DNA from 4 places in the Streptomyces sp. NPDC098101 genome. Region 2 is predicted to be linked to each of the others. Evidence: riboswitches for the same ligand, from Rfam matches in the RefSeq annotation. Region 2 holds a riboswitch; each other region holds the start of a gene.
The links. Region 2 has a riboswitch for cyclic di-AMP ahead of ACIQVI_RS02645 (peptidoglycan DD-metalloendopeptidase family protein). Riboswitches for the same ligand answer to the same signal wherever they lie in the genome.
Positions count from the first base shown of each region.

Region 1: another riboswitch for cyclic di-AMP. It lies ahead of ACIQVI_RS22230 (C40 family peptidase); the one in region 2 lies ahead of ACIQVI_RS02645 (peptidoglycan DD-metalloendopeptidase family protein).
Region 3: another riboswitch for cyclic di-AMP. It lies ahead of ACIQVI_RS27980 (transglycosylase family protein); the one in region 2 lies ahead of ACIQVI_RS02645 (peptidoglycan DD-metalloendopeptidase family protein).
Region 4: another riboswitch for cyclic di-AMP. It lies ahead of ACIQVI_RS06305 (transglycosylase SLT domain-containing protein); the one in region 2 lies ahead of ACIQVI_RS02645 (peptidoglycan DD-metalloendopeptidase family protein).

Region 1 covers NZ_JBIWAS010000004.1:868,333-875,911, forward strand. Annotated here, with positions in the region: gene ACIQVI_RS22220 (ATP-dependent Clp protease proteolytic subunit) at 19-630, shown strand; gene ACIQVI_RS22225 (hypothetical protein) at 638-934, shown strand; cyclic di-AMP (ydaO/yuaA leader) riboswitch at 1,334-1,464, shown strand; gene ACIQVI_RS22230 (C40 family peptidase) at 1,468-1,944, shown strand; gene ACIQVI_RS22235 (ATP-binding protein) at 2,062-2,499, opposite strand; gene ACIQVI_RS22240 (8-amino-7-oxononanoate synthase) at 2,661-3,839, opposite strand; gene bioB (biotin synthase BioB) at 4,015-5,298, shown strand; gene ACIQVI_RS22250 (adenosylmethionine--8-amino-7-oxononanoate transaminase) at 5,291-6,571, shown strand; gene bioD (dethiobiotin synthase) at 6,592-7,320, shown strand; gene ACIQVI_RS22260 (class I SAM-dependent methyltransferase) at 7,485-7,579, shown strand, end outside.
Region 2 covers NZ_JBIWAS010000001.1:623,314-630,892, forward strand. Annotated here, with positions in the region: gene ACIQVI_RS02635 (DUF6126 family protein) at 73-222, shown strand; gene ACIQVI_RS02640 (tyrosine-protein phosphatase) at 247-1,068, opposite strand; cyclic di-AMP (ydaO/yuaA leader) riboswitch at 1,458-1,617, shown strand; gene ACIQVI_RS02645 (peptidoglycan DD-metalloendopeptidase family protein) at 1,621-2,580, shown strand; gene ACIQVI_RS02650 (SGNH/GDSL hydrolase family protein) at 2,743-3,555, shown strand; gene ACIQVI_RS02655 (STM4011 family radical SAM protein) at 3,542-4,402, opposite strand; gene ACIQVI_RS02660 (STM4012 family radical SAM protein) at 4,412-5,749, opposite strand; gene ACIQVI_RS02665 (STM4013/SEN3800 family hydrolase) at 5,746-6,594, opposite strand; gene ACIQVI_RS02670 (STM4014 family protein) at 6,606-7,579, opposite strand, start outside.
Region 3 covers NZ_JBIWAS010000007.1:87,608-95,186, reverse strand. Annotated here, with positions in the region: gene ACIQVI_RS27985 (transglycosylase family protein) at 1-1,013, shown strand, start outside; cyclic di-AMP (ydaO/yuaA leader) riboswitch at 1,228-1,445, shown strand; gene ACIQVI_RS27980 (transglycosylase family protein) at 1,449-2,174, shown strand; gene eno (phosphopyruvate hydratase) at 2,530-3,816, shown strand; gene ACIQVI_RS27970 (septum formation initiator family protein) at 3,926-4,396, shown strand; gene ACIQVI_RS27965 (DUF501 domain-containing protein) at 4,443-4,982, shown strand; gene ACIQVI_RS27960 (exopolyphosphatase) at 4,979-5,893, shown strand; gene ACIQVI_RS27955 (NAD(P)/FAD-dependent oxidoreductase) at 6,295-7,579, shown strand, end outside.
Region 4 covers NZ_JBIWAS010000001.1:1,516,592-1,524,170, reverse strand. Annotated here, with positions in the region: gene ACIQVI_RS06320 (DeoR/GlpR family DNA-binding transcription regulator) at 1-650, shown strand, start outside; gene ACIQVI_RS06315 (phosphocholine-specific phospholipase C) at 819-2,843, shown strand; gene ACIQVI_RS06310 (hypothetical protein) at 2,889-3,542, opposite strand; cyclic di-AMP (ydaO/yuaA leader) riboswitch at 3,916-4,100, shown strand; gene ACIQVI_RS06305 (transglycosylase SLT domain-containing protein) at 4,105-5,040, shown strand; gene ACIQVI_RS06300 (phosphoribosyltransferase family protein) at 5,047-6,351, opposite strand; gene ACIQVI_RS06295 (alpha/beta fold hydrolase) at 6,469-7,233, opposite strand; gene ACIQVI_RS06290 (SpoIIE family protein phosphatase) at 7,383-7,579, shown strand, end outside.

The DNA of each region.
Region 1 (7,579 bases), on a different contig from region 2:
CCGATGGAGGTGCCCGTCATGGAGGCTCGACACGTCCTGCCGGAGTTCACGGAGCGGACCGCTCACGGGATCCGGACCCTCGACCCGTACACGAAACTGCTGGAGTCCCGGATCGTCTTCCTCGGCACGCGGATCGACGAGACCTCGTCCAACGACGTGATCGCCCAGCTCCTGTACCTGGAGTACGCGGCACCCGATCAGGACATCGCGCTCTACGTGAACTCCCCCGGCGGCTCCGTCGACGCCATGACCGCGGTCCACGACACGATCCGGACGCTCGCCTGCGACGTGGCGACCACCTGCCTGGGGCAGGCCGCCTCCACCGCGGCCGTCCTGCTCGCCGCCGGCACCCCGGGCAAGCGCACGATGCTCCCCGGCTCCCGGGTCACGCTCCGGCAGCCCGCCACGGAGGAGCCCCTGCGCGGACAGCCGAGCGACCTCGACATCCGGGCGCGCGAACTGCTCCGCCAGCGCGACCTGGTGGCCGGGATGCTCGCCGAGCACACCGGACGGAGCAGGGAACGGGTCGACGCCGACCTCGACCGCCTCACGGTCCTGGACGCTCCGGCCGCGGTCGAGTACGGCCTGGTGGACCATGTGATCACGCGCCGGCGCGACGCGGTGCGGTGAGCGGGCCGTGGTCCCCGAACCGCCCCCGCTGCCCGCCCTGACGCGGGCCGAGGGCGAACTCGTCGACGCGTACCTCGCGGTGGTCGACCTCCTGGGGAAGATCAATCCATCCAGAACTACGCATACCTATGGGGCACTGAGGGCGGCTCAGGCCCTGGTGGGGCGCGCGGAGGCGCTGCGCGAGGCCCTGGCGCTCATGCACGCGCGGGGCGAGAGCGAGGTCCACGTGGACACCCTGGCGCGCGCCCTGCGGGTGTTGGACGGGGAGCGGCGGGCCGGCCGGGTCACGCTCCCCCGGACATGACGGAGTTGACATTCCGGCATGTCGTGTCGAGGGCCGGACGGCCGACAGCCGCGCCGGAAGCACTCGTCCGTTCGGTGGAGTCGACGAGTCGACATATGGCTCGGGCGAGTTGCGCACCGGGGGTACACATCTGGCGGAATCGGGCGTTCCTTTGCTGGTGCGGGGCTCGCCGGTCAAACCTCCGCGATCACGAAAGCATCCTGTCCACCCGAATGGATCAGTCGTGAGGACTCTCACATATCGCTGTTTCCACTCGGATTTCGACCAGGCTGTGGGGCAAGATCCCTGCCGACGACAAGCCCCCGCCATCCGAGGCGGGGCGGTCCGGGCGGACGCCGAGTCCTGCCGCTGTCCCGGACGTCTGGTCGACAGGATTGGATCGGCAGGAGTGGAGGACCCGAGCAGTACGGGCCGTACGCGCTGTTTCCGCAGCGGGGCCGGCCCTTGGGGTGAAGCCGCAGCCGCGGCCGGGCATCTTCGCCTGCCCGAACCCGACAGGTCATCCTTCACAGGCGGCTGACGAAGGGTTGCGCATGACTGCGCAGATGCACGTCCCGTCCCTGCTGTCCCGGGCCGGAGCCGTCTCGGCTCTCACCCTCGCCGCCGTCGGCGGCACGCTGCTCGCACCGGGCGCGGCACCGGAGGCCCAGGCGGCCACCACACACGCGAACAAGGCGCTGAGCATCGCCGCGTCCAAGAAGGGCGCGCCCTACCGCTACGGGGCCGTCGGCCCCTCCCGGTTCGACTGCTCGGGCCTGACGCTCTACGCGTACAAGAAGGCGGGCAAGTCGCTGCCCCGCACCGCGCAGCAGCAGTACAACAAGACCCGGCACGTCTCCGCCGGGAGCAGGCAGAAGGGGGACCTGGTCTTCTTCCACTCCGGCGGGAAGGTCTACCACGTGGGCATCTACGCCGGGAGCAACAAGATCTGGCACTCGCCCAAGACCGGCTCCTGGGTGAAGCTCGACAAGATCTGGTCCTCGAAGGTCTACTACGGACGCGTCCGGTGACCCCGCCCGGGCGCTGACCGGGCGCCTCGAGACGGACCGGGGGGTGCGGTGGCGCCGCCGCACCCGAACCGCCGTCGCACCCGCACCGCCTTCGCACCCGGGCCGCCGCCGGACGGGCTAACAGCCCACCGGAGCGGCCGCCTTCCACGGCAGGGTGACGCCCACCGTCTTGCCGCCGTCCTCGGTCGGGGTCACCGAGAGGCGGCCGCCGGACTCCGCCGCCAGGGAACGGATGATGGCCATGCCGCGGCCGTTGTCCTGCTGGACCGCCGCGGGGAGGCGGCGGGGGCGGCGGGGATGGCTGTCCGTGACGCCGACGTGGAGCTGTTCCCCGTGCTCCAGGCGGACGCCGACCGTGAAGGAGGGCGACTGGCCGAAGGTGTGCAGGACGGCGTTGGTGGCCAGCTCCGACACCACCAGACGGACCGCGTCCGCCCGGTCGGAGGAGTCGTCGAGACCCCAGGCGGTGAGCACCTCCGCGACGTACCGCCGGGCGGCGGGGACCGAGGCGGGCTCGCTCGGCAGGGTGACGGATGCTTCCTGATGGTCTGCCATGGCGACTCTGTCCCTTTCCCGCCGGGGCCGCTGCCCCGGATCGCACTGCGCGTCAGAGTCCCACCGATGCTGCCGCGCCCCACCCGGTTCCACCAGGCTGTGGCCCCGTCTGTCGCCCGAAGCGGTGAACCGTACGAACCGTGAACGCCCCGGCCCGGCCCTCAGGCGGCGGGCGCGGTCCGCAGGACCGTCTCCACCGCCCGGGCGATCTGCGCGTCCGTCAGGTCGGCGCGGGCCGTCAGACGCAGGCGCGAGACGCCGTCGGGGACGGACGGGGGCCGGAAGCAGCCGACCGCCAGACCCCCTTCCCGGCAGTCCGCCGCCCAGCGCAGCGCCGCCTCCGGGGAGGGCGCGCGGACCGCGACCACGGCCGCGTCGGGCCGGGCCGCGGTGAGTCCGGCCGCGGTCAGCCGCTCGTACAGGGTGGTGGCGACGGTACGGGCCCGCTCGGCGAGCCCCGGTTCGGCGGCGATCAGCCGCAGGCTCGCGAGGGCGCCGCCGACGGCGGCCGGGGCGAGGCCGGTGTCGAAGATGAAGGTGCGGGCGGCGTTCACCAGGTGCTCGATCACCCGGGCCGGGCCGAGGACCGCGCCGCCCTGGCTGCCCAGGGACTTGGAGAGGGTCAGGGTGGCGACCACGTCCTCGTCGCCCGCGAGCCCGGCCCCGTGCACCGCGCCCCGGCCGCCGTCGCCGAGGACGCCGAAGCCGTGGGCGTCGTCCACGACGAGACCGGCGCCGTGCGCGCGGCAGGCGGCGGCCAGCTCCGCGAGCGGGGCCCGGTCGCCGTCGACGGAGAAGACGGAGTCGCTGACGACGAGGGCCTGGCGCCCGGGGTGCGCCTCCAGGGTCTTGCGCACGGCCTCGGGGTCGGCGTGTGGGACGACGGCGGTCTCGGCGCGCGCCAGCCGGCAACCGTCCACCAGGGAGGCGTGGTTGGCGGCGTCCGAGACGATCAGGGAGTCCCGGCTGCCGAGCGCGGTGAGCACGGCGAGGTTGGCGGCGTAGCCGGAGGAGAAGACGAGGGCCGCCTCGAAGCCGCAGAAGTCGGCGAGTTCGCGCTCCAGGTCGGCGTGGAGCAGGGTGGTGCCGGTGACGAGCCGGGAGCCGGTGGAGCCCGCGCCCCAGCGCCGGGCCGCCTCGGCCGCCGCCCCGGTCACCTCGGGCCTGCGGGTGAGGCCGAGGTAGTCGTTGCCCGCCAGGTCGAGGAGGTCCGACTCGGCCGCCCGGGGCCGCAGCGTGCGGACCAGACCGGCGTCGGCCCGGCGGCGCGCCTCGGCGTCGGTCCAGTCGAACGCGGTGCGGCGCGGACCCGCGGCCCGTGCGTCGTCGGCCTGTGGCATACGGGTTCCTCCGTCGGCGCCTTCGGCCGGCCGGCCGGCGCCTTTTGTAGGCAGCGCACAGACCCTAACCGCAGGAGACCGGGATCGTGGTGTGGTCATCCACACACCCCGCTCGGAGCCGTTTGTTCGGATCCTCCTTGGCCCGGGGCCGGGCGATAGGCCAGGATCAGCGGTTATGGACCTGCTGAACACGCTGGTGGAGAAGGGGCTGCGGCGCGAGCCGCCGACCCGTGAAGAAGCGCTCGCCGTCCTGGCGACCTCCGACGACGAACTGCTCGATGTGGTGGCGGCGGCCGGCAAGGTGCGCCGTCAGTGGTTCGGGCGGCGGGTGAAGCTCAACTATCTGGTCAATCTGAAGTCCGGCCTGTGCCCCGAGGACTGCTCGTACTGTTCGCAGCGGCTCGGCTCCAAGGCCGAGATCCTCAAGTACACCTGGCTGAAGCCGGACGAGGCGTCCAAGGCGGCCGCGGCGGGCGTCGCGGGCGGCGCCAAGCGGGTGTGCCTGGTGGCGAGCGGACGCGGTCCGACGGACCGGGACGTCGAGCGGGTCGGCAGGACCATCGAGGCCATCAAGGAGGAGAACGAGGGCGTCGAGGTGTGCGCCTGCCTCGGTCTGCTCTCGGACGGCCAGGCGGAGCGGCTGCGGGAGGCCGGCGCCGACGCGTACAACCACAACCTGAACACGTCCGAGGCGACGTACGGGGGCATCACCAAGACCCACACGTACGCCGATCGGGTGGACACCGTCCAGAAGGCGCACGCGGCCGGGCTCTCGGCCTGCTCGGGTCTGATCGCGGGCATGGGCGAGGCCGACGAGGACCTGGTCGACGTCGTGTACGCGCTGCGGGAGCTGGGATCGGACTCGGTGCCGGTCAACTTCCTCATCCCGTTCGAGGGCACTCCGCTCGCCAAGGAGTGGAACCTGACGCCGCAGCGCTGTCTGCGGATCCTGGCGATGGTGCGGTTCGTCTGCCCCGACGTCGAGGTGCGGATCGCCGGCGGGCGCGAGGTGCACCTGCGCTCGATGCAGCCGCTCGCGCTGCACATCGCGAACTCGATCTTCCTGGGCGACTACCTGACCAGCGAGGGCCAGGCCGGGCAGGCCGACCTGGACATGATCGCGGACGCGGGCTTCGAGGTGGAGGGCGCGGGCACGCCCACGCTGCCCGCCCACCGCGCGGACGCGCTCGCGGCGGCCGGTGGCGGCTGCGGTTCGGGCGCGGGCGCGGAGACCGGTGGCGGCTGCGGCTCGCACGCGCCGGCGGAGGGCGGCGCGGCGGAGGCCGGCGCGGGCTGCGGCTCGCACTCCGGCGGCGGCTGCGGTCCGTGCGGCGGTCACGCCCCGGTGCCCGAGCCCGCCGCGACCCCGGCCGCCGAGGCCGCGCCGGGCGGCGCCCGGACCGATCTGGTGGCGGTGCGCCGCCGGGGAGCCGGGACGGACCTCGCGCCGAATGCGTAACGACGAGCTCCTCGCCCTGGACCGGGCGCACGTCTGGCACCCGTACGGCCCCATGCCGGGCCGCACGGAACCGCTGGTCGTCGCGTCCGCGTCCGGGGTGCGCCTCCGGCTCGCCGAACCCGCCGAGGGGCAGGAGGAGTTGGTCGACGGCATGTCCTCGTGGTGGTCGGCGGTGCACGGCTACAACCACCCCGTCCTCAACGAGGCGGTGCGCGGCCAGCTCGACCGGATGAGCCACGTGATGTTCGGCGGGCTCACCCACGAGCCGGCCGTCCGGCTCGCGAGCCGGCTGGTGGAGATCACCCCCGAGCCGCTGCGGCACGTCTTCCTCAGCGACTCGGGCTCGGTCTCCGTCGAGGTCGCCGTCAAGATGTGCCTGCAGTACTGGCGTTCGCTCGGCCGCCCCGAGAAGCGGCGGCTCTTCACCTGGCGCGGCGGCTACCACGGGGACACCTGGCAGCCGATGTCGGTGTGCGACCCCGAGGGCGGGATGCACGAGCTGTGGTCGGGGGTCCTCCAGCCGCAGGTCTTCACGGACGCCCCGCCGGCCGCGTACGAGGAGTCGTACGCGGAGCTGCTGCGGACCTCGATCGGGCGGCACGCGCACGAGCTGGCCGCGGTGGTCGTGGAGCCGGTGGTGCAGGGCGCGGGCGGGATGCGCTTCCACGACCCGGCGTACCTGCGGGTGCTGCGGGAGGCCTGCGACGAGCACGGCGTGCTGCTGGTGTTCGACGAGATCGCGACCGGGTTCGGGCGCACGGGCACGCTGTTCGCCGCCGACGCGGCCGGGGTGTCCCCCGACGTGATGTGCGTGGGCAAGGCGCTGACGGGCGGTTACCTGTCGATGGCCGCGACCCTCTGCACGAGCCGGGTGGCGGACGGGATCTCGCGGGGCGAGGTGCCGGTCCTGGCGCACGGGCCGACCTTCATGGGAAACCCGCTGGCCTCCGCCGTGGCCCTGGCCTCGATCGACCTGCTGCTCTCGCGGGACTGGCGGGTCGAGGTCAAGCGGATCGAGGCCGGGCTGCGCGAGGGGCTCGCCCCGGCCGCCGCCCTGCCGGGCGTGCGGGACGTGCGGGTGCTCGGCGCGATCGGGGTCGTCCAGCTCGACCACGAGGTCGACATGGCGGCGGCGACGCGCGCGGCGGTCCGGGAGGGCGTGTGGCTGCGCCCGTTCCGGGACCTGATCTACACGATGCCGCCGTACGTGACCGGCGACGAGGACGTGGCCCGGATCTGCGCGGCGGTACGGGCCGCCGCGGCGGCGGGCTGAACGGAAGGACTGGGACAGGCATGGGAATCGTCGTCGTCAGCGGCACCGGGACCGAGATCGGCAAGACGGTCGTGACCGCGGCCGTGGCCGCCGCGGCGACCGCCGCCGGGCGTTCGGTCGCCGTCCTGAAGCCCGCGCAGACGGGCGTCGGACCGGACGAGCGGGGCGACGCGGACGAGGTCGTACGGCTCTCGGGCGCCGCCGCCTCGGCCGAGCTGGGCCGTTTCCCGGAGCCGCTGGCCCCGGGGACGGCCGCCCGGCGGGCCGGTCTCGCGCCGGTCGGGCCCCGGGAGGTCGCCGAGGCCGCCCGGAAGCTGGCCGCCGGACACGACCTGGTGCTCGTGGAGGGGGCGGGCGGGCTGCTCGTCCGCTTCGACGAGGAGGGCGGCACGCTCGCGGACGCGGCGGCGCTGCTCGGCGCGCCGGTCCTGGTGGTGGCCCCGGCCGGGCTCGGGACGCTCAACTCGACCGCTCTGACGGCCGAGGCGCTGCGGGCGCGCGGGATCGCGCAGCTGGGCGTGGTGATCGGCAGCTGGCCGGCCGCGCCGGACCTGGCGGCACGCTGCAACCTGGCCGACCTGCCGGAGGCGGCGGGCGCACCCCTCCTCGGAGCCGTACCGGAGGGCTCGGGCGCCCTGGCCCCGGCGGAGTTCCGGACGGCGGCGGGCGGCTGGCTGGCCCCGGCCCTGGGCGGGACGTGGGACGCGGAGTCGTTCGCACGGACGCACGCGGAGCCGTACGGGGGCTGACCGCCGGTCCGCAGGGGGGAGTGCCCACGTGCCGGGGCACGGTCTTCTCGTACGGGCGGGGCGGGCGAGTCCGGCCCGTCGTCCGGCTCCGGCCCGTCGTCCGGCCCCGGCGCGTGCGGCTCCGTAGGCTGGAGGTGTGCGCGTCCAGGCGTGAGGAGCCTCCGATGACGTCTTCGCGGCCGGTGTCCGGCGGATCGCCCCGGGTGCACCACCCCCTCTTCGCCCGCTTCTACGCCCGGTTCAGCGTCTCCGCCGAGAC
Region 2 (7,579 bases):
CCGTCGTGCCGATCCGCTTCGGCGATCCGCCGTAACGATTCCCCTGTGACGATTCTTCAGGAAAGGACCGACATGTCCGAGAAGTCCGCACCCGTCACCGGCGAGGAGCGCGGGGAAGGCAAGTTCCCCAAGGGCCTGGTGCTCCGTCTCTTCGCCTACCTGATCGCCGGTCACCTCTTCGCCGGCTTCCTCTACCTGCTCTTCGCGATGGGCGCGAAGTAGGGCCCCCGGGAGGCGCCGCCCCTCCTACGCCCCGGTGACCAGGCGCTCCCGCAGCCGCTCACGGGTCTCCGGGGACAGCTTCAGGCCCCCGGAGAAGTAGGCGTCCACCGAGCCCCAGGTCGTCTCGATGGTCTCGAAGGCCGCCAGCAGGTACTCCGCCCGCGCGTCGAAGAGCGGGGCCAGCAGCTCCATCACCTCGGGCCCCATGGCGTCCGGGGCGGTGGAGCTGCGGCGCACCTTGTAGCGGCGGTGCGGCTCGTTCGACTTCACGTAGTCGGCCTCGATCGCCGTCCGCTCGACTCCGACGGCGAGCAGGGTGATCGCGACGGCGAGCCCGGCCCGGTCCTTGCCCGCCGCGCAGTGCATCAGGGCCGGGACGCTCTCCTCCGCCATGGAGTGCAGGATCCGGCTGTGCTCCGCGGTCCGCTCGACCACCATCCGCCGGTACGAATCGGACATTCGGGCCGCCGCCTTGCCCTCGCCGAGGATCTCCCGCAGCTGCGCGGTGTCGCCGTCGCGCACCAGCTTCCAGAACTCCTTGCCGTCGGCCGGGTCGTTGAGGGGTATGTTCACGTTCCGTACGCCGGGCAGCTCGACGTCCGGGCCCTCGATCCGCCGGTCGGCCTCGTTGCGGAAGTCGAAGACCGTGTGCAGCCCGAGGCCGGCGAGGAAGGCGGCGTCGCTCTCGGTCGCGTGGGCGAGGTGGCCGCTGCGGAAGAGCCGGCCGGGGCGGACCGCCCGCCCGTCCGTCGTCGGCAGGCCGCCCACGTCCCGGAAGTTGCGGACCTCCGCCAGCTCGGGCTCGGCGGCTTCGATGGGCGGGACCTGCGGCAGCTGCTGCGTCACGGATGCTCCTGGAGAGTCGGCGTTCGGGTGCCCGACGAGAAATCGGTTCCGGGGGCAATCATCCGGGCGGGAAGGGCGCGGCGCATCCCCTCGGACGGGAATGGGCAATCTGTCCGAATTGGCACGTTGGATATAACGCGCCCTGTTTACGGACGAGATGGGTTTCGGTGCGTGAGCAGGGTCATAGAAGTGACGGATCGTGGCCGGAGGCCCGCCGCAATCCCCTTACGGGAAAAGGGAGTCGAAGGACCGTCATCCACGGAGGGTGACCGGAATCCCGGGGGAACGATCTAGGGCGGAATGCCGGGACAAAACAGCGGCTTGTTCGCGCCGACCCCGCTCGTCTAGCGTCACGGTCAATCCGGACGGACCGCCTAATCCTGCCACCGCCCGGAATTCCACCCATCCCATGCGTGGCAGGAGCGGGGGACCCAGGAAGTACGCCGGTCCCGCGATGCAGGACGGCTCGGGGTGAAGCCGCGCGCGAGCGCGGCCGGGCATCTCCAGTCCGAACCCGACAGCTCACCTCGCAGGCGCCGGAGAGGATTCGCCATGCCCGCGAAGGGTAAGCACCGCCGTCCCAAGAGCAACCCCCTCACCCGCGGATTCGCCGCCGCCGGTACGGGAGGCGCCGTCGTCGCCCTCCCGCTCCTCGGCGCCACCGGGGCCCACGCCGCCGAGCAGGCCGCCCCGGCCGCCGCCTCCGTCCGGTCCGCCGTCACCGCGCACGCCGTCGCGGCGAAGGCCGCCCCCGCGAAGCCCGCCGCGACGACCGGCCCCCGGACGTACTCCGTCGTCCCCGGCGACTACCTGTCGAAGATCGCCGCCGACCACCACCTGGAGGGCGGCTGGCAGAAGGTGTACGAGGACAACCGCCGGACCATCGGCGCGGACCCCTCCCTCATCCTGCCCGGCATGAAGCTCACCATCGGCGCCAAGGGCTCCGCCCCGGCCGGCCCGAAGAGCACCCCCAGCGCCCAGGAGTCCGGCAAGAACGGCGACGACGCCCCCCGCGCCTCCCGCGGCGAGAGCCGCCGCGCCGCCGCCCCGGCCACCGCCGCCGCCCCGAAGGCCGCCGAGAGCTCCACCGGCTCCACCGCCTCCTCGTCCGGCTGGGTCGCCCCCGTCACCGGCGGCTTCTCCACCCCGTACCGCGCCTCCGGCTCCATGTGGTCCTCCGGCTACCACACCGGCGTCGACTTCATCGCCTCCTCCGGCACCACCGTCCGCGCCGTCGGCGCCGGCACGGTCGTCTCCGCCGGCTGGAGCGGCTCGTACGGCAACGAGGTCGTCATCCAGCACGCGGACGGCAACTACTCGCAGTACGCCCACCTCTCCTCCCTCTCGGTCTCGGCCGGGCAGAGCGTCAGCGGCGGGCAGCAGATCGGCCTCTCCGGCTCCACCGGCAACTCCACCGGCCCGCACCTGCACTTCGAGATCCGCACCACGCCGAACTACGGCTCGGACGTCGACCCGCTGGCCTACCTGCGCCAGCACGGCGTCTCCGTCTGACGCGCACGCGGGAGACACCCTTTCCGACGGCCCGGCACATTCCATGCCGGGCCGTCGGCCTATTCCGACTTGGGCGAATCTTTATCGGTGGCATATGTCACCCGTCGTCAACCCCTCCTTACGGTCGCGTAGGTCACATGCGAAAGGGAAGGATGTGCCCCCGTGGCAGACGATTCGAGATCAAGAGACAAGAACGCATTCGGGTCGTACGCGGCGATCGGTGACAGCTTCACCGAGGGCGTCGGAGACCCCGGCCCCGACGGGACGTACGTCGGCTGGGCGGACCGCTTCGCGGTCCTGCTCGCCGACCAGCTGCCGGAGCACGACGCCTTCCGCTACGCCAACCTGGCCGTACGCGGGCGCCTCCTCGACCAGATCGTGGCGGAACAGGTCCCCCGGGCGAAGGAACTCGCCCCCGACCTGGTGACCTTCTGCGCGGGCGGCAACGACATCATCCGTCCCGGCACCGACCCGGACGACGTGGCCGAGCGCTTCGAGCGCGCCGTCGCCGAACTCACCTCCGCCGTCGGGACCGTCATGGTGACCACCGGCTTCGACACCCGCGACGTCCCCGTGCTCCGGCACCTGCGCGGCAAGATCGCCACCTACACCGCGCACGTCCGGGCCATCGCGGACCGCCACGGCTGCCCGGTCCTCGACCTGTGGTCCCTGAAGTCCGTCCAGGACCGGCGGGCCTGGGACGACGACCGGCTGCACCTCTCGCCCGAGGGGCACACCCGGGTCGCCCTGCGCGCCGCCCAGGTCCTCGGCCTGCCGGTGCCCGCCGACCCCGACCAGGTGTGGCCGCCGGTTCCGCCGCGCGGCTCCCTCGAAGTGCGCCGGGACAACATCCAGTGGGCGCGGGAGTACCTCGTCCCCTGGATCGGACGGCGGCTGCGCGGCGAGAGCTCCGGGGACCACGTCGAGGCCAAGCGCCCCGACCTGATGCCCCTCGGGGACCTCATGCCCCTGTAGCGGGCGGCGCGGCGGGGATCCGCTCCAGGACCCCGCCCGCGAACACGTCGTACAGCGGCAGCGTCTCCAGGTGGACGTAGCCGATGTGGCAGTCGCAGACGGCGAGGGGGCAGGCGCGGGGACGCAGGGCGGCGCGGTACGAGCCGTCGTACAGGTTCCCCAGCTCCGCCTTGACGAAGTGGCAGCGCCGCACCGTCCCCCCGCCGTCCACCGAGATCACCGACTCGCCGGTGCGGCAGGGCAGCCCCGCCGAGCGGTGCGGATGCCGGCTGTACGGGAAGAGCGGGTCGAGCTCCGTCCACCCGTCGGCCTCCGCGTCGGTGTACGCGTGCCCCTCCGCCGCGTTCACCCACAGGTACACGTGCGGCGGCAGCGCGTCCCGCAGCCGCCGCGCGTGCTCCCGGTGCTCGGGGAGCCCCACCACGCCGACGCTGAACCGGATCCCCCGCCCCGCCAGGTCGTGGCACTTGGCGAGGAAGCGCTCGTACGGCGTCTGCCCCGGGTGGTACGTGCACCACAGCGCCACGGCCTCCGGGTCCGCCTCCGCCAGCCAGTCGGTCCGGCAGCTCAGATTGGTCTGGATCGCCACCCGCTCGACGTGCGGCAGCCGGGACAGCTCGACCAGCGCCCGCCGGTACCAGGAGCGCACCAGGCCCTCGCCCCACGGCGTGAACAGGACCCGCAGCCGGTCCCCGGTCTGCGCGGCGGCCCACCCGGTGAACCGCTCAAGAGCGGCCCGGTCCGCGCGCAGCTGCTCGCGGCTGTCCCGGCGCTTGGCGAAGGGGCAGTACGGGCAGTCGTAGTCGCAGGAGGACAGCGGCCCCCGGTAGAGCAGAGTGAGGTCCACGGCCGCCCCCTACTTCGGCTCGTACGCGGCCATCGCGGCCCGCACCCCGGGGGAGAACAGCTCGGGACCGAGCCCGTCCGAGTGCGCGAGGCCCTCCGGCGAGAGCCGCAGCAGCCCCTCCGGCGCCTCCCCGTCCAGCCAGCCGAGCGCCTCGAACAGCCCCAGTTCGCCGGGGAAGTCCGCGAACGGCGAGGACCCGAACCGCTCCTCGTACCCGGCGACCGGCATCCCCTCCGCCTGGAGCAGCGACTGGAGCAGATGGCGCCGCCGCGCCTCCCCGGCGTCCACCCACCGGCCGACCCGGGCGCGCGAGAAGTCGCGGGTCTCCGTGTAGGCGTCGATGATCGAGCGGATCTCCCGCATGTCGACGGCGTAGTCGAAGGAGTAGTGCAGGGCCGAGGTGTACGAACGGGCCCCGCAGCCCAGGCCGATCATCCCGTCCGTCTGGCAGGCGTGGTCGTCCGGGCCCAGGGGCGCCGCGTCCCTCCGCCGGAACATCCGCATCGACACCTGCGCGTAGCCGCGCTCCAGGAGGTGGTCCCGGCCGTGCCGGTAGAGCCGCAGCCGCCGCTCGTCCCACTCCCGGTCGTCCTCCGGGGCCGTCCGGCCCAGACCGGTCAGCGGCCGGACGTACAGCGGGTACAGGTACAGCTCCTCGGGCCGCCAGGCCAGGGCCGCGTCGAGCGAGCGGCGCCAGGACTCCTCGGTCTGCCCGTCGATCCCGTAGATCAGGTCGATGTTGAGCACGGGGACGCCGGTGTCCCGGATCCGGCCGAGCGCCGCCTCGACGTCCGCGCGGCGCTGCGGCCGGACCGCCGCTCGCGCCTCGGCCTCCACGAAGCTCTGCACCCCGATGCTCAGCCGGGTCGCGCCCCGCTCCGCGAGCACCGCGAGCCGGTCGGCGGTCGCGGTCGCGGGCGAGGTCTCCACGGACAGCGGCACCGCCCGCAGGTCCGCCCCCATGCGCCGCTCCGCGATGTCGCAGAGCCGCTCCAGCTCGGCGGCGGTGAGGAAGGTGGGCGTGCCGCCGCCGAACGCAGCCGTGGCGAACCGCACCGGCTCCCCGTCCCCGAGGGCCTCGCGCACGGCGGTCGCCTGCCGGTCGAGGGCGTCCAGATAGCGGGTGGTCAGCTCGCCGGGGGCGCCGATCCGGGTGAAGAGGTTGCAGAAGCCGCAGCGGACCTCGCAGAACGGCACGTGCGCGTAGAGCGAGAGCGCGTCCTTCGGCTCCCCGGCCCAGAGCGCGGCGAGCTCCGGGGGCTCGGACAGCTCCCGGTAGGCCGTCTTGTGCGGATAGGCGTAGACGTAGCTGCGGTACGGGCGGGGGGTGAGGGCGCGGGTGCTCATGCGGCGGCCTCCTCGTCGGGTCCGTCGGTTCCGTCGGTTCCGTTGGGTCCCGGCAGGACGAACTGCGCGTACGGCACCGTCCACACGACCTCGTGGCCGAGCCGGTGGCCGGTGAAGCCGTCCTCCCCGTACGCGGTGCCGTGGTCGGAGCAGACGATCGCGAAACAGGGGCGGCGGGAGCTCATCGCGGCGAAGAGCCGCCCGATGTGCCGGTCGACGTACTCCAGGGCCGCCGCGTGCGTCTCCCGGGAGTCGCCCGCCTCGCGGGTCGCCCCCGGCAGGTGGAACCAGTTGGGCTGGTGCAGCGCGGACACGTTGACGAAGAGGAAGAGCCGCTCCTCGCGGGGGAGCCCGGCCACGACCTCCTCGGCCCGCTCGACCTGGGACTCGAACGAGGTCGGGGACGTGACGCCGAAGGAGGGCTCCCAGTGGCTCTCCCGGAAGAGGCCGGGGAACACGGTGCCGAGTGGCGGCCGCTTGTTGAAGAAGCCCACCCCGCCGACGCAGACCGTCCGGTAGCCCTCGCCCGCGAGGGCGGAGACGACGTCCGGGGTGTCGTGGACCCAGGTGCCGTCGGCGGTCGACTCGCTGCCCGCGAACCGGGCCGCGAACAGCCGGGGATGGGGCCCCTGCGCGGCCGGGGTCGGCAGGAAGCCGGCGAAGATCGCCTGGTGGGAGGCGTAGGTGAAGCTTCCCGGCGCGTGCCGCCGCTCCCAGGCGCCGCCGGGCAGGTGCCGGGCCAGGTGCGGGATGCGGCCCCCGGCCGCCAGCTCGGCGGCCACGTCGTACCGGAGCGTGTCGAGGGTGACCAGGAGCAGGTCGTGGCTGCCGACGATCGCGTTCATGTCGGGCTGGTTCACGCGGTGCTCGTTCCTGTGGTGCGGGCGGTTCTCGTCGTACGTGGGGCGTGCGCGGTACGGGGGAACTGCGCGGCCACCTGGGCCGCGTAGGTGTCGAGGCCCTCGGCCCCGCCGCCGGGCAGGCCCGTGAGCCGGGGCAGCAGGTCGCCGAAGGCGTTGACCTCGCCCACGGCGAAGCGGCGCCAGCCGGACGCGGGCAGCAGGTCGACGCCCACGCACCGGGTGCCGGGGAACGCGGCGGCGGCCCGCTCGCACACCTCCAGCGCGTCCGTCCACCGCCCGCCCGCGGCGGCGATCGCGGCCCGGGCCGCGTCCAGGTCGCCCCGGGCCCCGCCCAGGTGCAGATTGGTCAGGGGGGAGCGGCTGGTGCGGAGCACCGCGTGGGTGGCCCGCCCGTCGATCACCACCACCCGCAGGTCGGCGGCCCGCCCGTCCTGGACGGCCTTCGGCAGCCACCGCTCGACGTGCAGGCCGTCGGGGGCCAGGGCGTCCACGATCGCGGCGACCTCGCGCTCGCTCGTGTAGCGCCGCACCCGCAGGGAGTTGAAGAGCCGCCCGGCCGGATCGCGCTCCACCGAGGTGGTGGCCCGGACCCGGCCCGCGCCGTTCGTCTCCACCGCGAGCACCCCCGAGGCGGAGGAGCCGTGCGCGAGCTTCACGAACACCCGGCGCATCCCCGCCCCGGCCGTCAGCGCCCGGACGTCCGCCCAGCCGCGCACGGCCGGCGCGGCGGAGCCGGAGGTCGGCGACGCGGGCACCGGCACGCCCGCCTCCCGCAGCCGGCCGTGGGTCAGCCGCTTGTCGAACAGGACCGGCAGCTCGGCGGGGTCGTCGACGAGGACGGCCCCCGCCTCCCCGACGCTCTCGGCGAGGCCCGCCACGGCGGCGGTGAACCGCCCGTACCAGCGGCCGGTGCCCTCGACCCGGGTCGGATCGCCGACCCCGCGCAGCAGCAGGTCGGCCTCCGGGT
Region 3 (7,579 bases), on a different contig from region 2:
TGCTCGCCACCGGATCCGCGTCCGCCGCCGACGCCGCCACGTGGGACCGCGTCGCCGAGTGCGAGTCCGGCGGTCAGTGGAGCGCCAACTTCGGAAACGGGATGTACGGAGGCCTCCAGCTCACCCAGGGCGACTGGGAGCGGCACGGCGGCCTGTCGTACGCGCCCAGCCCCGACCTGGCCAGCCGCGCCCAGCAGATCGCGGTGGCCGAGAGGGCCCTCGCCAAGGGCAGCGACGCCTGGGCCACCTGCGCGCCGATCGCCGGTCTGACGAACGACGGGAAGCCCACCGGGGTGGACCCGGGTCCGGCCACCGCTCCGGCGCCCTCCGTGGCGCCCGTCCCCGAGTCGAGCTGGAACTCCGGCTCGCCGGCCGCCTCCCCGACCGCGCCGTCCACCGGGACGCCGAAGGCCTCCGTCCCGACGACCGCTCCCGCCGCGCCGTCCGCGCCGGCCGGATCGACGGCTCCCGCCACCCCGGCGGACCCGACCGCGCCGACCGCCCCCGCCACGCCGTCCGCGCCCTCCGGGTCGACGGGGGCGACGGACCCGGCGGACCCGACGCTCCCGGCCGATCCGTCCGACCCGACGGCCCCGGTCGCCCCCGACGGCTCCGTGACGCCCGGCGTCCCGGGCGACGAGGGCACGCCGTCCGCGCCCGGCACAGGCAAGCACCGGGGCGACGCCGCCCCGGAGGAAACCGACAAGCCGGACAGCTCCACCGAATCCGGTAGACATGCCTCGGGCAAGGACAAGCTTGCCGAAGAGCCCGTCTCGGCCCCAATTGCTGACGAAGCGAAGAATTCGGACGCAACGGACAGTCAGGGCTCTTCGGGTGAATACACCGTGCGTCCGGGTGACAGCCTTTCGGACATCGCCCAGGCGAACGAACTGCCCGGAGGGTGGACCGCCCTCTACGACGCCAACAAGCGGACCGTGGGCACCGATCCGGACCTCATCCTCCCTGGTCAGAACCTCGACCTGACGAAGGGTTCGGTCTCGGCGGAGGGGTAGTTCGCGGGCTTATGTCCGGTTCCGGGTGAGTGAGACATGGGTCTCTTTGCCCCAACTGGCCCACAGCGCCCGCAAACTCCGCTTCCGTCACTCCTCACCTGCGCAAACAGTCCCCTCCGAAGGGCAAGAAGAGGCGAAATTCGTCGTATGAGCCTCTTTGAACTTCGGAGGGTTCTGTGTCTACGGTCATCACCGCTCGCCACCGCGGGCCCCGTCGACCGAAACGCCGAATCCTGCCGTCGGCCGATGGGAACAGTCGTCGCGCAAGCGCCGTAGGCAGGAGCGGGGGACCCAAGGTAAGTGCCGGCCCCGGCCGTCGAGACAGACGGCCGACGACCGGCTTGGGGTGAAGCCGCGTGCTAGGACACGCGGCCGGGCAACTCTTCGGCCCGAACCCGACAGCTCACCTCGCAGGCGTCGGTGAGGAGAATTCCCATGCTGTTTTCCGTCAAGGGCAAACACCGCCGTCCCTCCAAGGCCACCCAGCTCGCCGCGCTCGTCGGCGTCACCGGCATCGCCGTCGCCGCCCCGCTGATGACCGCGGGCACCGCCTCGGCCGCCACGTCCTCCGAGTGGGACCGCGTCGCCCAGTGCGAGTCCGGCGGCAACTGGTCCATCAACACCGGCAACGGCTACTACGGCGGCCTGCAGTTCTCGGCCTCCACCTGGGCCGCGTACGGCGGCACCGCCTACGCCTCCACCGCCGACCAGGCGTCGAAGTCCCAGCAGATCGCCATCGCCGAGAAGGTCCTCGCGGGCCAGGGCAAGGGCGCCTGGCCGAGCTGCGGCGTGGGCCTCTCCGGCGCCTCGTACGACGGCGGCGCCGCCGAGAGCGCTCCGCAGCAGGAGCAGCCGAAGCAGCAGCAGCCGAAGCAGGAGCGGAAGGCCGAGCAGCCGACCACCCGCAGCGAGCAGCGCCAGGCCCCGAAGAAGGAGCGGCAGGCCGCCCCCGAGGCCGCCAAGAAGACCGTCACCACCCCGACCGGCAAGACGGTCAAGAAGGGCGACGGCGAGTACAAGGTCGTGGCCGGCGACACCCTCAGCAAGATCGCCGACGCCCAGGGCGTCAAGGGCGGCTGGGCCGAGCTCTTCGAGCTCAACAAGGACGTCGTCGAGAACGCCGACCTGATCTACCCGGGCCAGCAGCTCCACCTGAAGTGAGCCCGGCGGGTCGCGTGAGTCCGGCGGCTCACGCGCCCCCGACGACCCTCCCGCGGTGACCACCCCGGTCCGGCGCGCCCTTCCCCCGTGCGCGCCGGACCGGGGTTCCCCTTATTGAGGGGCCGTACAGAGGGGGCCGCGACCGCCTCAGGAGCCCGCCCGTGCCCCACTTGATGGTTACCGCCCAGTAGATCTGGGGTCCTTCGTCCCCTTGTGCGTGCCCTTGGGTCCTTTTTCGTCCCAGGGGGCGGGCGCCCGGCCGGTCGGAGCCTCCGGGGCGGTTAGGCTCTTGTCGCAAGGCCGAGCGACCCAGCACAGGCCCTGCGTCACATCCAGCGTCACATCCCAGAAGGAGATGCTCGTGCCGTCCATCGACGTCGTCGTAGCCCGGGAAATCCTGGACTCCCGAGGCAACCCCACGGTCGAGGTCGAGGTCGGCCTCGACGACGGCAGCACCGGCCGTGCTGCCGTTCCGTCCGGCGCCTCCACCGGTGCGTTCGAGGCCCTGGAGCTTCGCGACGGTGACCCGAACCGTTACCAGGGCAAGGGCGTCGAGAAGGCCGTCCTCGCCGTCATCGAGCAGATCGGCCCGGAGCTCGTCGGCTACGACGCCACCGAGCAGCGCCTGATCGACCAGGCCATGTTCGACCTGGACGCCACCCCGGACAAGTCCTCGCTCGGCGCCAACGCCATCCTCGGCGTCTCCCTCGCCGTCGCGCACGCCGCCTCCGAGGCCAGCGACCTCCCGCTCTTCCGCTACCTGGGCGGCCCGAACGCGCACCTGCTGCCCGTTCCGATGATGAACATCCTCAACGGTGGGTCGCACGCCGACTCCAACGTCGACATCCAGGAGTTCATGATCGCCCCGATCGGCGCGGAGTCCTTCTCCGAGGCCCTCCGCTGGGGCACCGAGGTCTACCACACCCTCAAGTCCGTCCTGAAGACCAAGGGCCTCTCCACCGGCCTCGGCGACGAGGGCGGCTTCGCCCCGAACCTCGGCTCCAACCGCGAGGCGCTCGACCTCATCCTCGAGGCGATCAAGCAGGCCGGCTACGTGCCCGGCAAGGACATCGCGCTCGCGCTCGACGTCGCCGCCTCCGAGTTCTACAAGGACGGCACGTACGAGTTCGAGGGCAAGGCCCGCTCGGCCGCCGAGATGACCGAGTACTACGAGGAGCTCGTCGCCGCGTACCCGCTGGTCTCCATCGAGGACCCGCTGTTCGAGGACGACTGGGCCGGCTGGAACGTCATCACCGAGAAGCTCGGCGAGAAGGTCCAGCTCGTCGGCGACGACCTGTTCGTCACCAACCCGGAGCGCCTGGCCCGGGGCATCGAGGAGAAGTCCGCGAACGCCCTGCTGGTCAAGGTCAACCAGATCGGCTCGCTGACCGAGACCCTCGACGCCGTCGAGCTGGCCCAGCGCAGCGGCTTCAAGTGCATGATGTCCCACCGCTCCGGCGAGACCGAGGACGTCACCATCGCCGACCTGGCCGTCGCCACCAACTGCGGCCAGATCAAGACCGGCGCCCCGGCCCGCTCCGAGCGCGTCGCCAAGTACAACCAGCTGCTGCGCATCGAGGAGATCCTCGACGACGCCGCGGTGTACGCCGGCCGCAGCGCCTTCCCGCGGTTCAAGGGCTGACGCTTGTTTGAAGGGCCGCGCCCTTCCGCAGAGCAGCTTCCGTACGTCCCCGTACTCGGTCCCGTACCGTGTGCGGGGACGTCCGCGTGAACAGGGGAGGCGACACGACATGGCCGTGAAGGACCGGGACCGGTTCTCGACCGCGACCCGGATCAGGCTGCTCGGCGAGCAGACCGCCGCCCGTGTCTACCGCTCCCAGACCCGCCGTCAGGCCCGCCGCTCCCGGCTCACCGGCCGCGCGGCCTTCCTCGCCCTCGTCGTCTGCTCCCTGGTCGTGGCCCTCGCCTATCCCATGCGCAGCTACGTCTCCCAGCAGGGCGAGATCGCCGAGCAGGAGCGCCGGGCCGCCGAGGCCGCCCGGCGGGTGCAGGAGCTGAGGGACGAGAAGGCCCGCCTCCAGGACCCGGCCTACGTCCGCCGCCTCGCCCGCGAGCACCTGCACTACCTGCTTCCCGGCGAGACCGGCTTCACCGTGAACGACCCCGGCGCGGAGCAGCGGCCCCGCGCCGACCAGGGAGCGGCGGACCGCCCCTGGTACGACAACCTCTGGGACGGCGTGGACAACGCCGACCGCCGCTGACCTCCCGTACGACCGACGACCGACGACCTAGGCACCCAAGGCAGACATGCAAACGCCCCCTCCGCAGACCGAACGCACCGAGCCCACCGAGGCGGACGTCGCCGCCTTCGAGCTCCAGCTCGGCCGGCCGCCCCGCGGCCTGCGCGCCATCGCGCACCGCTGCCCCTGCGGGCAGCCGGACGTCGTCGAGACGGCGCCCCGGCTCCCCGACGGCACGCCCTTCCCCACCACGTACTACCTGACCTGCCCCCGGGCGGCCTCGGCCATCGGCACCCTGGAGGCCAACGGGGTCATGAAGGAGATGCAGGCCCGGCTCGCCACCGACCCGGAGCTCGCCGACGCCTACCGGGCCGCGCACGAGGACTACCTCGCCCGCCGCGACGCCATCGAGGTCCTGGAGGGCTTCCCGAGCGCCGGCGGGATGCCGGACCGGGTCAAGTGCCTGCACGTCCTCGTCGGCCACTCCCTGGTCGCGGGCCCCGGCGTGAACCCGTTCGGCGACGAGGCCCTCGCGATGCTGCCGGAGTGGTGGGCCAAGGGCGCCTGCGTCACCCCGTGTGCCGACGAGAAGGAGGCCTCGGAGTGACCCGGGTCGCCGGAATCGACTGCGGTACGAACTCCATCCGCCTCCTCGTCGCCGACGTGCACCCGGAGACGGGCGAGCTGGTCGAGCTGGACCGGCGGATGACCATCGTCCGGCTCGGCCAGGGCGTCGACCGGACGGGCCGGCTCGCCCCCGAGGCCCTGGAGCGGACCTTCGCCGCCTGCCGCGAGTACGCCGCCGTGATCCGGGAGCTGGGCGCCGAGCGGATCCGCTTCGTCGCCACCTCGGCCTCCCGCGACGCCGAGAACCGCGACGACTTCGTGCGCGGGGTCGTGGAGATCCTCGGCGTCGAGCCCGAGGTCATCACCGGCGACCAGGAGGCCGCGTTCTCCTTCGCCGGCGCCACCGGCGAGCTGCCCGGCACGGAGACGTACCTGGTCGTGGACATCGGCGGCGGCTCCACCGAGTTCGTCACCGGCACCGACCGCGTCCAGGCCGCCCGCTCGGTCGACATCGGCTGCGTCCGGCTCACCGAGCGGCACGTCCGCCACGACCCGCCGACCGCCGAGGAGGCCGAGGCGATCCGCGCCGACGTCCGGGCCGCGCTCGACCTGGCCGCCGGGGCCGTGCCGATCGACACGGCCGACGTCCTCGTCGGACTCGCCGGCTCCGTGACCACCGTCGCCGCCATCGCCCTCGGCCTCCCGGAGTACGACTCCGAGAAGGTCCACCACTCCCGGATCTCCGCCGAGCAGGTCGACGAGGTCACCGACCGGCTCCTCGCCTCCACCCACGACGAGCGGGCCGCGATCCCCGTGATCCACCCCGGGCGGGTCGACGTGATCGTCGCCGGGGCGCTCGTCCTGAGGGAGATCGTCGAGCGCGTCGGGGCCCGCGAGGTGGTCGTCAGCGAGCACGACATCCTCGACGGGATCGCCCTGTCCGTCGCGTAGACCTCGATGGGAAGGCTCTATGCGTCGCATAGAGGGGCGCTATCGAGCCTTCCCGCGAGGTTCCGCCGGGAAAGTTCGTGAAGTTCTTCACAAGGAAAAGGGCCCCGAGGGAGTCCGCAGGGGGTCATTGGGCCCTCCGGGGGGTGCCCCGGGGCCCTTTCGCAGGTGCGGAGGCCGATCCGCCCGGTGTTTCCATCGCGTGAACGGGGCCTCCGGTTCAGGGTTAACGGAGGCTCTCCGGTCCAGTTCACGGGGGGTGAACAACGTTCGCCACTGCATCCCGGTTCCTTTGCAGGAACATGACCTGGATCACGTGGGCGGCGGAGTGTAGCAGAGGTGTCCACCAACCTTGTGAAGGGGCGCACGAACGCACCCCCCGGACGGGGTGGATACTCGATGGCATGAGCACCACGGAGCGTCCCAGGATCCTCGTAGTAGGCGGCGGGTACGTAGGCCTGTACGCAGCTCGGCGCATCCTCAAGAAGATGCGCTACGCGGAGGCGACCGTCACGGTCGTCGACCCGCGGTCGTACATGACCTACCAGCCCTTCCTCCCCGAAGCCGCCGCCGGCAGCATCTCGCCGCGCCACGTCGTCGTCCCGCTGCGACGCGTCGTCCGCGGAGCCGAGGTGCTCACCGGCCGGGTCACCACCATCGACCAGGACCGCAAGGTCGCCACGATCGCGCCGCTCGTCGGCGAGGCGTACGACCTGCCCTTCGACTACCTCGTCATCGCGATGGGCGCGGTCTCCCGGACCTTCCCGATCCCCGGCCTCGCCGAGCAGGGCATCGGCATGAAGGGCATCGAGGAGGCCATCGGCCTGCGCAACCACGTCCTCGAGCAGCTCGACAAGGCCGACTCGACCACCGACGAGGAGGTCCGCCGCAAGGCGCTGACCTTCGTCTTCGTGGGCGGCGGCTTCGCCGGCGCGGAGACCATCGGCGAGGTCGAGGACCTGGCCCGCGACGCCGCGAAGTACTACCAGAACGTGTCGCGCGAGGACATGCGCTTCGTCCTGGTCGACGCGGCCGACAAGATCCTTCCCGAGGTCGGCCCCAAGCTCGGCCAGTACGGCAAGGAGCACCTGGAGAGCCGCGGGATCGAGATCTACCTCGAGACCTCCATGGACTCCTGCGTCGACGGCCACGTCGTGCTGAAGAACGGCCTGGAGGTCGACTCCAACACGATCGTGTGGACCGCCGGCGTCAAGCCGAACCCGGCGCTCTCCCGCTTCGGTCTGCCGCTCGGCCCCCGCGGCCACGTGGACTGCAACGAGAAGCTCCAGATCAACGGCCTCGACTACGCCTGGGCCGCGGGCGACAACGCCCAGGTCCCGGACATGGTCGGCCGCCGCGCGGGCAACCCGAACGCCTGGTGCCCGCCGAACGCCCAGCACGCCCTGCGCCAGGCCAAGGTCCTCGGCGACAACGTGGTGGCCGGGATGCGCGGCTTCCCGCAGAAGGAGTACAGCCACGCCAACAAGGGCGCGGTGGCCGGACTCGGTCTGCACAAGGGCGTCGCCATGATCGTCATGGGCAAGGTGAAGATCAAGCTCAAGGGCCGTCTCGCCTGGTACATGCACCGCGGCTACCACGGCATGGCGATGCCGACCTGGAACCGCAAGATCCGCGTCTTCGCCGACTGGACCCTGGCGATGTTCCTCAAGCGCGAGGTCGTCTCCCTCG
Region 4 (7,579 bases), 890 kb from region 2:
GCGGCGCGGTGGCGCACGGCGTGTCGTACGAGCTCCCCCTGCGGTACAAGTCGACGCGGCACGCGCCGGAGAAGAAGCGGATCGCGGAGGCCGCGGCCGATCTGGTCACGCCCGGCGAGGTCGTCGGGCTCAACGGCGGCACGACGACGACGGAGGTGGCGCGGGCGCTGGCGCTGCGGTTCGCGAGCGGGCGCGCCGAGGTCCCGGGACCGGTGACGGCACCCCCGGGTCCGGCGCTGACCGTGGTCACCAACGCGCTCAACATCGCGGGCGAGCTGGCGGTGCGCCCGCAGATCAAGATCGTCACGACGGGAGGCGTCGCCCGCCCCCAGACCTACGAGCTGGTCGGCCCGCTGACGGTCGGGGTGCTCAGCGAGGTGGTGCTCGACGTGGTGGTGCTGGGGGTCGACGGGATCGACGCCGAGCTGGGCGTGATGGCGCACCACGAGGACGAGGCGAGCATCAGCCGGCTCTTCGCGGAGCGGGCGAGCCGGGTCGTCGTGGTGACCGACTCCTCGAAGATGGGCCGCCGCGCGTTCGCGCGGATCTGTGGTCTGGACCGGATCGACACCCTGGTGACCGACACGGGCATCGCGCCGGAGACGGCCGCCCAGCTCACCGAGGCCGGGGTGAAGGTCCTCACCGTCTGACCCGCCCACCGCCATTGGTCTTCCCCTGAACCAATCATTGGCCAAGGTTGCTCGGGATCCCGGCTGTTAACTCAGTAATTACCGCACGGGCGTATACCTTTGGGCGTCCTTCCCTCCATCATGTGTCCGACGTGCCGCCGGGGCGCGCCGTGACACGAGAGGCGGGGCATGATTCCCATCAGCCGCAGGGGGTTCGTCGGCATCGGCGCGGGGCTCGTGGCGGGGGCGGCGCTGCCGCCGGCGTCCGCGTCGGCCGCCGCGCGGGCCGCGACCGGCACCCTCACCGACGTCAAGCACGTGGTGGTCCTCATGCAGGAGAACCGCAGCTTCGACCACTACTTCGGCACCCTGCGCGGGGTGCGGGGCTTCGCCGACCGCGCGGCGGGCAATCTGCCCGGCGGCTGGGGGACCTTCAACCAGCCCAGCCCGGGCGGCCGCCAGTACCCCTGGAAGCTCAGCGACACCCCGCCGGCCGGAGGGGTGGACGGGGAGACCCTCGCGCAGTGCAACGGCGACCTGCCGCACAGCTGGACCTCGCAGCACGCGGCCTGGAACAAGGGGCGCCTCGACAACTGGGTGACGGGCGTGGGCAACGTCCGCACGCTCGGCCACCTCGACCGCGAGGACATCCCCTTCCACCACGCGCTCGCCGACCACTACACGATCTGTGACGCATACTTCTGCTCGGCGCTCAGCGCCACCGGCCCCAACCGCACCTTCCTGTGGAGCGGGAAGATCGACGCCTCCAGCAAGGACGGCGGCGAGGAGCGGGGGCTGACCTGGGAGACGTACGCGGAGGCACTCCAGCGCGCCGGGGTGAGCTGGAAGGTCTACCAGAACGCCCAGGACAACTACGGCGACAACGGCCTCGCGTACTTCAAGAGGTTCACCGACGCGCGGCCCGGGGACCCGCTGTACGACCGGGGCATGGGCTCGGTCCCGAAGGTGACCGGCTCGACCCCGGACGACATCGCGGCGGCGATCCGCGCGGACGTCCTGGCGGGGACCCTGCCGCAGGTGTCGTGGGTGGTGGCGAGCGAGGCGTTCTCCGAGCACCCCTACGCGCCGCCCGGGGACGGCGCGCACTTCGTCGACCTCGTCTACCGGGCCCTGGCCGCGAACGCCGAGGTGTTCGACTCGACCGTGCTGTTCCTCAACTACGACGAGAACGACGGCTTCTTCGACCACGTGCCGCCGCCGGTCGCCCCGCCGGGCACACCGGGCGAGTACCTCGACGGCGTGCCGATCGGCCTGGGCTTCCGCGTCCCCATGCTTGTCATGTCCCCGTGGACCCGGGGCGGCTGGGTGAGTTCCGAGGTCTTCGACCACACCTCCGTGCTGCGCTTCCTGGAGACCTGGACGACGGCCCTCGGCACCCCGGCCGCCTGTCCCCACATCAGCGCCTGGCGGCGGAAGGTGACGGGCGATCTGACCGGCGTCTTCGACTTCGCCCACCCGGTGTACGGGGTGCCCGCCGGGCTTCCGTCGACGGCGAAGGTGATCGGGCAGGCCACCTGCAAGCCGCTGCCGAACCCGGTCCCGCAGAACAACGCCCTGCCCGCGCAGGAAGCGGGCACCCGGCCGGCACGCGCCCTGCCGTACCAGGTGAACGGCAACCTGGACCGCTTCGAGTTCGGCTCCGGCGGCAAGATCCTGGCCTGGTTCTCGATGACGAACCGGGGCACGGAAGCCAGGCGGGCCGCGCACTTCTCGATCCATCCGCACCAGCACCGCGACACGGCCGCCTGGCAGTACACCGTGGACCCCGGCGGCACGGCCTCCGACTTCTTCAACATCGGCACGGGCTCGGGGTCCGGGAAGTACGACATCTCGATGATGGGACCCAACCGCTTCCTGCGCCGGTTCATCGGCGACGCCTCCAAGGCGGGCAAGGACGTCGAGGTGGCGGCCCGGTTCGCGACCGAGCCCGGGACGGGGAAGACGGCCCTCTGGTTCAGGATGACCAACGCCTCCGCCGGGCCCGTCACCTTCACGATCCGCTCCAACGCCTACCGGACGGACGGGCCGTGGACGTACACGGTCCCGGCGGGCTCCGCCACCGAGGACTTCTTCAACGCCGTCGCGTACCAGCGGGGCTGGTACGACTTCACGATCACCACCGGCGTCGACGGGACCTGGTCGCGCCGGTACACCGGTCACATCGAGACCGGGGCCCCGAGCGTCAGCGGCTGAGTCCGGCGGCCCGGGCGCGGGGTCCCCGCGTCCGGGCCCCGGGCGTCAGCGCCCGGCGTGGGCGGCGCGGCGGGCCGTGGCGTCGAGGAGGGCGAGCGCGTCGCCGGCCGTGCGCCCGGGAGCCCGGTTCCACGGGCCGATGAGGTCACGCCACCCCCGTGACCGCAGCTCGGTCATGATCCAGGCGGCCGCCTCGTTCATGGTGTCCGCACCGCCGTAGCCGAGGCGGTGGGCGGCGAGGAGCGCCCCGCAGACACAGCGGGCCCCACGCCTGTCGCGCAGCTTGTACGGGGCGTTCTGCCAGCCCCACTCGGTCAGCACGAGGCGCGCGTAGCCGAGGTGGACCGAGGGGCGCAGCTCGGCCCCGCCGATGCGGCGCCAGGCGTGCAGGCGGTCCGGCAGTACGGCTCCGATCCGGCCGGGGAGGCGGCGCTCGACGGGGGCCGGCGCCGGGAGCGCGTCGAGCGCCTCGGCCACGAGCCGGTCCACCGGCACGCTCAGCAGGTCCCGCCAGTCCCGCACCTCCCCCGACGACGGCCCGGGGGCGGGTGCGAGCGGTTCGGAGGTGGGCGCGAGCGGTTCGGGGGCGGTCCAGTCGGTGACGATCCGCTGCCAGACGGCGCTCTCGTAGAGGGCGGCGGCCTCGCGGTCGAGGGTGTCGGGGGTGTCGGGGGTGAGCTGGGGGGCGGCGGGGGGCATCGGGCGGCTCCTGGGTCGGTCGCTCCATCCTTCGAGAAGAATGTCGGCTTTGCGCGCTTTGCACTTGAGCGACACCGGATGCCACCCAAGACGCCCCATCGACCCCGAAAACCCCACCCGACAGTTTTTCGCCCTATTTCCCCATCAACGGAATTACATCGCATATTCGGACATAACCCACCGGGTGACGCGACTCACTCCGCACGGACCGCCGCACGGCGCCGACCTCTCCCACCCCGTACCGCACAAGGAAGTTCGACACCTTTTCGGGCCGGCCGATCTTGAATTCCCCGAATTCGGTGATCCTTTTACACGTGCCGCCGCTCTGATCCTCTTGTTATTCGCCGCATTACTGGCCTACGGTCACCCCCATTCGAGCGGAACGCCTAATCCTGCCACCGCTCGGAAACCTCCCTTTTCACCCGACGGCAGGAGCGGGGGACCCACGAATACGCCGGTCCGGTGATCCGGAACGGCTCGGGGTGCAGCCGCGTGCGCGCGGCCGGACATCTCCCGTCCGAACCCGACAGCTCACCTCGTAGGCGCCGGAGAGGAATCCGTCATGCCTGCACACGGTAAGCACCGCCGCCCCCGCCGCAGCCACGTCTCCCGTGGTCTCGCCCTGGTCGGCACCGGTGGAGCCGCGCTGTCCCTGCCCCTGATCGCCCCCGCCACGGCCGGTGCCGCGCCCGCCGCCGGCGCCCCGGAGATCGCCGCCAAGACCTTCGCCGCTCCCGCTGCCCCGGCCGCCGCCAAGGCCCCGGCCGCCCCGGCGACCGCGCGCACGTACACCGTCGTGAGCGGCGACTCGCTTTCCCTGATCGCCCACAAGAAGGGAATTCAGGGAGGCTGGAAGAGCCTTTACCGCGCCAACCAGAGCGCCGTGGGTGACAATCCGTCACTCATCCACCCCGGTCTGGAACTGACGATTCATCGGGGTTCCGCCAAGGCCGTCCCCTCTCAGGCGAAGACGCAGGAGAAGACGGAGCGAAAGGCCGAGCGGAAGGCGGATCGGAAGGCCACCGCGAAGGCGGAGAAGTCCGCCACGACCGACCGGGCGAGCCGCTCCGAGCGCCGCGCGACCGCTCCGGCCGCCGGCGCCGCCACCGGAGCCTCCGCCGCCGCCCCGGCCGCTGCCGCCGCCCCGGCCGCCGCTCCGGTCGCCGCCACCCAGTACGCCGACAACCTCGACGGCTGGATCCGGCAGTCGCTGGACATCATGGCCCAGCACGGCATCCCCGGTTCCTACGAGGGCATCCACCGCAACATCATGCGCGAGTCCTCCGGAAACCCGCAGGCCATCAACAACTGGGACATCAACGCCGTCAACGGCACCCCCTCGAAGGGCCTCCTCCAGGTCATCGAGCCGACCTTCCTGGCCTACCACGTGCCCGGTACGTCGATGGACCTGTACGACCCGGTCGCCAACATCACCGCCGCCTGCAACTACGCGGCCGACCGCTACGGCTCCATCGACAACGTCAACGGGGCGTACTGACCGTCGTCAACGGGGCACATCGGTGCCCCGACGCCGGAAGTGCCCGGTGAACCAGGAGGTGGCGAGCTCCGCCACCTCCTCCAGGGCACCGGGCTCCTCGAAGAGGTGGCCGGCCCCCTCCACCACGGCCAGCCGGTTCTCGCAGCGCAGCAGCGCCCCGGCCCGCCGGTTGAGGTCCAGGACCAGCGGGTCGTCGCCGCCCACCACCAGGAGGGTCGGGGCCCGCACCCCGGCCAGGCGGTCGGCCGCGAGGTCCGGCCTGCCGCCGCGCGAGACGACGGCGGCGACGGGGGACGCGGGGTCGCCCGCCGCCCACAGCGCGGCCGCCGCTCCCGTACTCGCGCCGAAGTAGCCGAGCGGGAGCCCCGCGACGTCGGGCCGCTCGGCCAGCCGTTCCGTGGCCCCGGCGAGCCGGCCCGCGAGGAGCGGGGTGTCGAAGACGTGCGCCCGGTCGGCCGCCTCGGCCTCGCTCAGAAGGTCGAACAGCAGGGTCCCGAGACCGGCCCTGTTCAGCTCCGCGGCGACCGCCCGGTTCCGGGGGCTGTGGCGGCCGCTGCCGCTGCCGTGGGCGAACAGGACCAGGCCGGCGGCCCCCTCGGGCACGGCGAGCCGCCCCGCGAGGGTGGCGCCGCCGACCGGGATCCGTACGTCCGCCTCCCGTACGACGGGGTCGCGCGCGGCCCGGCTCCGGTCCAGACAGGCGATCACCTCGTCGTCCGGCGTCTGCGGGAACTCCCGGTAGAACTGGCCGACGGCGTAGAACCCCTCCGGGGTGCGGACGCTGACGGTCTCGTCGGCCTCGCCGCCGAGCCGGGCCGTCCAGCCGGGCGGCGCGACCGGCACCGCGAGGACGATCCGGGCCGCGCCCCGGGCACGGACCACCCGGCAGGCCGCCAGGGCCGTGGCGCCGGTGGCGAGCCCGTCGTCGACGACGAGGACCGTCCGCCCCTCCAGGGGCACGGGCGTCCGGCTGCCCCGGTAGCGGCGGGTGCGCTGGTCCAGCTCGGTCAGCTCGCGCTCCTCCACGGCGGCCAGCGCGCGGTCGTCCACCCCGGCCTCGTGGAGCACCCGGTCGTTGAGCACCCGCACGCCGCCCTCGCCGATCGCCCCCATCGCGACCTCCGGCCGGTGGGGCACGCCCAGCTTCCGGACGAGGCAGACGTCGAGCGGGGCGTCGAGGGCGTCGGCGACCTCGACGGCCACCGGCACGCCGCCGCGCGGAAGGCCGAGGACCACGACGTCCCGGCCCTTGAGGTGGTCGAGCCGGGCGGCGAGCTGCCGCCCCGCGTCGCTGCGATCGCTGAAGAACATGGTCCGACGCCCTTCCGCCCGGGCGGGCCCGGGGAGGAACGCGGCGCCCGTCCCCTGCCCGTCCCTCCAGGGTAGACGCGTCGGCCCGCCCCGCCCGGCCGAGGCGGCTCAGGCGGCTCAGGCCGCGAGGAAGGCCTCGATGGCCTCGGCGAGGGCTTCCGGGGTCTCCTCGGGGGCGTAGTGCCCGGCGTCCTCGATGACTTCGAGGCGCGCGTTCGGATACCAGCGCAGCCAGGTCCCCTCCATCGCCTCGGTGCCGAGCGCCGGGTCGTGCGCGCCGACGACGAGGAGGACGGGCGTGGGGTTGTCGCGGACGCGCTCGTGGAAGTCGGCGCGGGACCAGGAGTCCAGGTAGGCGCGGAAGGCCGTGGCGGAGGAGCGGCCGAGGGAGCGGTCGACGAGCGTGCCCAGCCAGGCGTCGTCGTACCGGCCGCCGGTGGTGTGGTCGATGATCGCGCGCCGGTTGGCCGGTTCCCCGGCGGCTCCGGCGAAGAGCTCCCAGGACTCCCCGTCGAGGGGGAATCCGGCGGCGGAGACCGGCGAGACGCCGATGAGCGAGCGGACGCGGCCGGGCGCTTCGAGGAGCATCAGCTGGGCCGCCTTGCCGCCCATCGAGTGGCCGATGACGGAGAAGGAGTCCCAGCCGAGGTCGTCGGCGACCGCCAGGGCGTCGGCCGCGACCTCTTCCATGGTGTAGGCGCCCTCGTGGTCGAGGGCCTCGCCGTAGCCGCGGCAGTCGATGAAGGCGTAGGTGCCGACGGCGCCGTCCAGATGGGCGCGCAGCGGGGCGAAGCTGGTGCGGTCGCCGAACCAGTTGTGGAGCACGAGGGCCCTTCCCGGCCCTTCGCCGTGGACGTCGTACGGAAGAACCCGGCCCGTCATCGTGCCCCCTGGTCGCGCGGTGGCGCCGCCGCGCGTGGCCGCGGCGGCGCCACCGAGTGTGACGGTCCGGACGCGTATGGTCAACGACGTCGTGCGCGAAGGGCCCTTTCGGGATGCGGGGGCTTCGGCTCCGGGGGCATCCTTGCTGTGTGACCTCGCACGGTGCTTCCGGCCCCGGCCCGGCGGGCGGCACCGGGCGTCCGTCCGGGAGCGGAGCCGGCGACGAGCCCGCTCCCGTCGCCCTGACGTGGGCGCTCGCGGAGGCGGCGCTCGGCGCCGTGGAGGAGGTCGGCGGATACGCGGGCGGGGTGTACCTGCGCTCCGAGACGCCGGGGCTGCTGCGGCT